DNA from 2 places in the Methylobacterium sp. GXF4 genome. Region 2 is predicted to be linked to the other one. Evidence: riboswitches for the same ligand, from Rfam matches in the RefSeq annotation. Region 2 holds a riboswitch; the other holds the start of a gene.
What was found. Region 2 has a riboswitch for thiamine pyrophosphate ahead of thiO (glycine oxidase ThiO). Riboswitches for the same ligand answer to the same signal wherever they lie in the genome.
Positions count from the first base shown of each region.

Region 1: linked by a shared signal. The riboswitch ahead of thiC (phosphomethylpyrimidine synthase ThiC) and the one ahead of thiO (glycine oxidase ThiO) in region 2 are both predicted to bind thiamine pyrophosphate.

Region 1 covers NZ_AKFK01000051.1:164,705-168,374, forward strand. The annotation lists gene WYO_RS08700 (flagellar protein FlaG) at 1-148, opposite strand, end outside; gene thiC (phosphomethylpyrimidine synthase ThiC) at 335-2,221, opposite strand; TPP riboswitch at 2,292-2,397, opposite strand; gene WYO_RS08710 (alpha/beta hydrolase) at 2,595-3,434, shown strand; gene WYO_RS08715 (hypothetical protein) at 3,457-3,670, shown strand, end outside.
Region 2 covers NZ_AKFK01000086.1:10,168-13,837, forward strand. The annotation lists gene WYO_RS24740 (thiamine phosphate synthase) at 1-62, opposite strand, end outside; gene WYO_RS24745 (thiazole synthase) at 59-862, opposite strand; gene thiS (sulfur carrier protein ThiS) at 865-1,077, opposite strand; gene thiO (glycine oxidase ThiO) at 1,074-2,297, opposite strand; TPP riboswitch at 2,362-2,490, opposite strand; gene WYO_RS24760 (adenylate/guanylate cyclase domain-containing protein) at 2,612-3,670, opposite strand, start outside.

The DNA of each region.
Region 1 (3,670 bases), on a different contig from region 2:
CGATGTCGAGCTTCACCGCGGGTTCGAGCGGGGTGGTCGCGTCCTGCGCCGGCGTGTTCTGCTGCGTGACGGCCGAGGCCGCGGATGCCGCGAGGGCGTCGAGACCCTGCGGCCCCGGCGTCGTCGCACTGAGCGGACGGATATCCATGGCTGATCTCCTACGATCCTGTGATCGGGGGATTCAGCGGATCTGGCGCCTAAGCGTTCGTTAACACCGCCCCCCGCCGGGCGGGATGGGCGCTGCCGGTCCGGACTCGCGATGAAGATCGGGTTACCGGATCAGGATAAATTGACCGGCACGCCCCGCCCTGAACGGGCGAGGCGTGCCCGGCCCTCACTCGGCGGCGTCGACGTAGAGCTTGCCGCCCTCGGCCAGGAACTCCTGCGACTTCGCCCGCATGCCGGCTTCGGCCTCGGCCTTGGACATTATCGGCGACGCGCCCACCACCTCGCCGGCCTCCTCCATCGCCAGCACCTCGGCGCGGAGATCCTGCGTAATCTTCATCGAGCAGAATTTCGGGCCGCACATCGAGCAGAAATGCGCGACCTTGTGGGCGTCCTTGGGCAGGGTCTCGTCGTGGTAGCGGCGGGCCGTATCCGGATCGAGGCCCAGGTTGAACTGGTCCTCCCAGCGGAAGTCGAACCGGGCGCGGCTGAGCGCGTCGTCGCGCAGCTGGGCGGCCGGGTGGCCCTTGGCGAGGTCGGCGGCGTGGGCGGCGATCTTGTAGGTAATCACGCCGGTCTTCACGTCGTCCCGGTCCGGGAGCCCGAGATGCTCCTTCGGGGTGACGTAGCAGAGCATCGCGGTACCGAACCAGCCGATCATCGCGGCGCCGATGCCCGAGGTGATGTGGTCGTAGCCGGGGGCGATGTCGGTGGTCAGCGGGCCGAGGGTGTAGAACGGCGCCTCGCCGCATTCCCGCAGCTGCTTCTCCATGTTGACCTTGATCTTGTGCATCGGCACGTGGCCGGGGCCCTCGATCATCACCTGGCAGCCCTTGTCCCAGGCGACCTTGGTCAGCTCGCCCAGCGTCTCGAGCTCGCCGAACTGCGCGGCGTCGTTGGCGTCGGCGATCGAGCCCGGGCGCAGGCCGTCGCCCAGCGAGAACGAGACATCGTAGGCCCGCATGATGTCGCAGATCTCGTCGAAATGCTCGTACAGGAACGATTCCCGGTGCCCGGCCAGGCACCAGCGCGCCATGATCGAGCCGCCGCGCGAGACGATGCCGGTGACCCGGCGGGCGGTGAGCGGCACGTGGGCGAGTCGCACGCCGGCATGGATGGTGAAGTAATCGATGCCCTGCTCGGCCTGCTCGATCAGGGTATCCTTGAACACCTCCCAGTCGAGCTTCAGCGGGTCGCCGCCGACCTTCTCCAGCGCCTGGTAGATCGGCACGGTCCCGATCGGCACCGGGCTGTTGCGGATGATCCACGAGCGGATGTTGTGGATGTTGCGCCCGGTGGACAGGTCCATGACCGTGTCGGCGCCCCAGCGGATCGACCAGACCAGCTTCTCGACTTCCTCGGCGGCCGACGAGGTGACGGCCGAGTTGCCGATATTCGCGTTGATCTTGACCAGGAAATTCCGGCCGATCGCCATCGGCTCCAGCTCGGTGTGGTTGATGTTGGCCGGGATGATCGCCCGGCCGCGGGCGATCTCGTCGCGCACGAATTCGGGGGTGATGAACGGCGGGACCGAGGCGCCGAAACTCTGGCCGTCGGCGAGCGTGGCCTCGGCGCCCGCCAGCATGGCGTCGCGGCAGGCATTCTCGCGATGGGCGACGTAGATCATCTCCTCGGTGATGATCCCGGCCCGGGCGAACTCGTACTGCGTCACCATCTGGCCGGGACCCGCCTTGCGGATCGTCCGCTCGGCCGGGCAGGGGGCCACGAGCTTGTCGCCGGCGAAGCCGTTATCCTCGGGCTTGACCGCGCGGGGCTCGACGGCGGCGTAGCCGCGCGCAGCGATCCAGGGCTCGCGCACGCCGGGCAGGCCGGCGGTGAGGTCGATGCGCGCATCGGTCTCCGTGTAGGGGCCCGACGGATCGTAGACCCGCACCGGCTCCTCTTTCGGATCGGACAGGACGATCTCGCGATAGGGGACGCGGATGTCCGACCGGCCCGCCGGGCTCGCATAGACCTTGCGCGATCCGGTGACCGGACCGGTGGTCACGGTCTCCGGGCTGCCTTTCACGTCCTTGGGAAGAACGGGTGCGTTCATCGTGGGCCTCTCCTCGTGTTGGAGTGCTCCGGACCACGCGATGGCTGAGATGAGATCCGGCCGCACGCAGGCAGCCGCAGGTTCCCGTCCCTCCGCCGGTATGAGCCGGATCAGGTTCAAGGGTCAGGGCAGCGTGCCCAATCTCAGCCCCCTGCAGGGCCCCCCTCGGAACGGTTCAAGACTCGGCCCCGGCAAAGGGTTTGTCAATGCTGCGGCAAGCGCGGAGGCTGACAGGACAGTGGGACTCGGTCTCAATGCTCCGGCGGACCCGCCGACAATGCGGTGAGGCCGCGCGCTGTCGGATCGGACTTGCCTCCCGGGCAGGTGAAACGCGGCTATAACCTTCGCCGCCTGAAGCCGCCGAACATCGCCGATGCGCATCCTGCTCCTGCTGCTGGCCGTCGTGGCCCTGATCTATCTGGCCGCGCTCATCGCACTCGCGGTGCTCCAGCGGCGGCTGATCTATCCCGGCGCCGCCTGGAAGGGTGAGCACGCGATCGGCCGCTTCACCCCGCCCGGGACCGAGCCGATCACCCTGACCACGGAGGACGGCGAGCGGCTCTTCGCCCTGTGGCGGGCGCCGAGGCCGGGATGCGGGGTCATCGTCAGCTTCCACGGCAACGGGTCCCGGCCGGAGCCGCACGCCGCCCGCTTCGCCGCGGATCCCTGGCGGGCCGCCGGGTGGGGCCTGCTGGCACCCGCCTATCGCGGATATCCCGGCTCGACCGGGACGCCGACCGAGGACGGGCTGATCCGCGACGGGGCGGCGGCGATCGCGGCCGTGCAGGAGCGGGCCCCGGGGGCGCCGATCCTGCTGCACGGCCATTCCCTGGGGGCCGCGGTGGCGGTCGCGCTGGCCGGGCGCATCGCGTCGATCGGGCTCTATCTTGAGGCGCCGTTCGACTCGCTCGCCCATGCCGTGCGGCTGCATGTCCCGCTGGCCCCGTCCTGGCTCCTGCGCGACACCTACCGCTCGGACCTGCGCATCCGCGGCGGGATCGAGCCGATCCTGATCGTCCAGGGCACCGACGACCCTGTGGTGCCGGCCAAGCTCGCGCGGGCTTTGGCCGAGGCCGCGGGGCCGCGGGCGCGGTTCGCGCTGGTCCCGGGCGATCACGTCTCGATCTTCGGCGTGCGGGATCGCGAGGCCGAGTCGGCGTTTCGCGGTCGCGTCGGAGCGGCCTGTTGTCCTGCGGACGGCGCCGTGCCGTGATCGGGTTGAGAGGAGGGATCGCTTGGTCGGACGCCGCTCCCGGCGCTGGAACGCCGACGATCCGGAGATGCCCGGCGCCGTCCCCCGGGCGGACCCGGTCTGCCCGCTCTGCGGCCGATCGATCCCGCCGCGCGCCCGCTCCAGCCTGCATCACCTCACCCCGAAGCTGAAGGGCGGCACCCACCAGGGCACGGTCCGCCTGCATCAGATCTGCCATTCGGCGATCCATGCCCGCT
Region 2 (3,670 bases):
AGCGGACGCGACAGCCCGTGCCGGTCCGTCACCGCCAGGAGCGGCGACGGCAAGCTCCTCACGAGCCGACGAGGCCGAGCTGCGGGCTCGACGGGTCGGCCCTGCCCCGGCGCGGGATCCGGCCGGCAAGATAGGCGTCGCGCCCCGCCTCGACGGCCCGGCCCATGGCGCGGGCCATCCGGACCGGGTCGTCGGCCTTGGCGATGGCGGTGTTGATCAGGCAGGCGGCCGCGCCCAGCTCCATGGCAATCACCGCGTCGGAGGCCGTGCCGATACCCGCATCGACGATCACCGGCACCCCGGCCCGGCGGCAGATCAGCTCGATATTGGCCGGGTTGGCCACCCCCATGCCGGAGCCGATCAGCGAGCCCATCGGCATGATCGCGGCGCAGCCAAGATCTTCCAAGCGCTGGCAGACCACGGGATCGTCGTTGCAATAGGGCAGCACCACGAAGCCTTCGTCCACAAGGTGGCGGCAGGCTTCGATCAGCTCGGCCACGTCCGGGTAGAGGGTCTCGCGGTCGCCGATCACCTCGACCTTGATCCAGTTGGTGTCGAGCGCCTCGCGGGCGAGCTCGGCGGTCATGATCGCGTCGCGGGCGGTCTCGCAGCCGGCGGTGTTGGGCAGGAAGCGCTTGCCCTTGAGGATGCGCACCGTGTCGGAGCCGTGGCCCTGGAGCGAGACCCGGCGGATCGAGGCGGTCACCACCTCGGCCCCGGAGACCGCGACGGCGTCGCGCATGATCGCCTGGGTCGGGTAGCCGGCGGTGCCGATGAACAGCCGGGACGCCAGCTCGACGCCCGCGACGGTGAAGCGATCCGCCTCGGCCTCGGCGCGCAGCGGCGTGACATTCTGGTCCATGATCAACCTCCCTGCATGGCGCGGACGATCTCGACGCGGTCGCCCTCCGTGACCGGCGTCTCGTCCCAGTCCCGGCGGCGCAGCACGCGCCCGTTCAGCGCGATGGCGACGCCCTGCGGGCTCTCGATGCCGATCTCCTCGGCCTCGGCCCGGAACAGGGCCGCGACGGTCTCGACCGCGAGATCCCGCGGTTCTCCGTTCACCAGAAGCTTCATGCCGAGGCCCTCCGGGGTTCGGGTTGGTCGAAGCGCGAGCGGGTGAACGGTTTGGCGATCTCCGGCAGCGCGCCCCGCGTGATGAGTTCGGCCACCGCATCGGCGGTGACCGGAGCGAGCAGGTAGCCGTTGCGGTGATGGCCGGTGGCGGCGACCAGGCCCGGCGCGAGGATGTCGATGATCGGCGCATCGTCGTCCGAGGTCGGGCGGTAGCCACTCCACACGGCCTCGACCTCCATCTCCTCGATGCCCGGCAGGACCCGGCGGGCGCCTTCGAGCAGCGCGTAGAGGCCGCCGGCGGTGACGCCCGGACGGAAGCCGCAATCCTCCACGGTTGCGCCGACGATGAGCTGGCCGTCGCTCTTCGGCGCCATGTGGACCTGCTCGGTCCAGATCATCCGACTGAGCGTGCCGGTGCGGGCATTGGTGCGCAGGGCCAGAGACTGGCCCTTGAGGGGGCGCACCGGCAGGGCGAGGCTCTCGGGCAGCAGGCCGCCCTCCCCGCTCCAGGCGCCCGAAGCGAGGACGACCGTGCCGGCCGCCACGCCCTGATCGCCCGCGCGGAGACCGGTGACCGTCCCGCCGGACCAGTCGAGCCCGGTGACGGCTGTGCGTTCCACCAGGATCACGCCGGCGCGCCGGCAGGCCTCGGCCAGCGCCGCCATGACGAGACGCGGATCGACCTGGTGATCCAGCGGGCAATGGACGCCGGCAGTGACGGAGGGGCGCAAGCCCGGCTCCAGGCGGCGTACCTCTGTGCCCGGCAGCCACTGGGCGTCGAGCCCGGACCGGCGCTGCAGATCGTAGCGGAAGCGTAGGCGCTCGACCTCGTCGCGGCCGATGGCGACCACGACGGTCCCGTCCGGCCGATAGTCGATCGGCAGTCCGGTCTCCGCCTCCAGCGCGTCGCGGAAAGCCGGCCAGAGCCGCAGCGATTCGAGGGCGAGCGGCAGAAGTGGATCCGAGCCGGGCTCGTGCTCGGCGGCCGGGGCGAGCATGCCGGTGGCGGCCAGGCTCGCGCCGGCCCCGATCGTGTCGCGCTCGACCACGACCACCGCGCGGCCCGCCCGGGCGAGCCGCCACGCGATCGACAGGCCGATCAGCCCGCCGCCGACGATGGCGACATCGGCCCGCGCGGGCAAGGTTTCCTGCGCGGCCAGGCCGGTCGGGCTACGGCGGCGTCCGATCGGTGAAACGGGGCGGTCATAGGCCAAAGTCATCTCCGCGGAATTCCGTCGCGAAGATCGGGCCGTCTGCTTCGGTACGAAGCTGTGGCCTGCCTGTCGGGCGGCCGCGGTCCAATCCCTACGCCGGTATGAGCCGGATCAGGTTCAAAGGATTTCCGCGCCGCAGGTCCGGGTGGACGTGCCAGCGGTTTCTCAGCCCCTTGCCGGGGATCTCCCTGGAACAGGCATAGATCTGGTCGCGCGGGGCGCGCCGGTCAACCCCGGCGCCCGCCGGTGGCGCGAGCGGGGGCGAACAAACGGCCGGCGGCCGTCACAGCACGGAGGGAAGAGCAGAGACGACGCGCCGCTCAGCTCGGCGCGCGCGGCCGCAGGAATTTCGGCCGGAACACCGCCATGGGCTCGCGGAAGCCGTCCAGCACGTGCTCGCCCAGCGGCACCGGATCGCCCCACAAAAAATCCACGAACGGTTTCGACATCAGAAGCGGCTCGCCCAGGAGGCGGTTGAGCTGGGCGAGCCGGCTCGCGAGATTCACGTCCCGGCCGATCACCGTGAAGTCGAGCCGCGAGCCAGAGCCGACATTGCCGTAGGCAGCCTCGCCGTGGTGCAGCGCGATTCCCGCCGCCACCGGCACCGAGAATTGGTGGAGGGCGTTGGCCTCGTCGAGGGCGGCCAAAGCGTTCTGGGCCGCGGTGAGCGCGCCCTTGGCGGCGCCCCCGAGATCGTCGCCGGATTCCCGGAAGATCGCCAGCAGGCCGTCGCCCAGATACTTTAGGACCTCGCCGCCCTCGCGCTCGATCGGCGGCACCAGGCAGTCGAAGAACACGTTGAGCAGCCCCACCGCCTCCTCGGGGGTCATGTCGGCGGAGGTGCGGGTGTAGTCGCGCATGTCGGCGAACAGGATCGCCGAACGGATCCGCGTCACCTGCCCGCGGCGGATATCGCCCGCCAGGATCGCGCGGTGCGGCTCGTCGCCGACATAGAGCCGCAGGACATGGTCCAGCTGCTTGTTGAGGACGCGCATCTCCACCACGGCGGCGAGCGCCGGCATGACGAAGCGCATGATCGCGATGTCGTCGTCGCCGAACCCTTCCGGTGCCTTGGTGGCGAAGGTGATGCCGTTCTTGGTGCCGTTGGTGAAGAAGAGCGGCGCGACGACGTAATGGGTGTAGCCGCCGGCCTTCAGGTCTGGGATGATCGCGAAGGCGTCGTCCGGGGTCTCGGCGACGTCGAGGATCAGCCATTCGCCGGTCTCGTGGACCGTGTGGAACGGGCTGTTGAGATAGGCCTCCTGCGAGCGGCCTCCGTGCGGGAACAGGCGCACGCTGGTGCCGCCGTCCCGGGTCCAGACCCGCCCGACCCCGGCATATTCCGAGTGCAGCGTGTCGATCGCCGTGGAGGCCCGGTC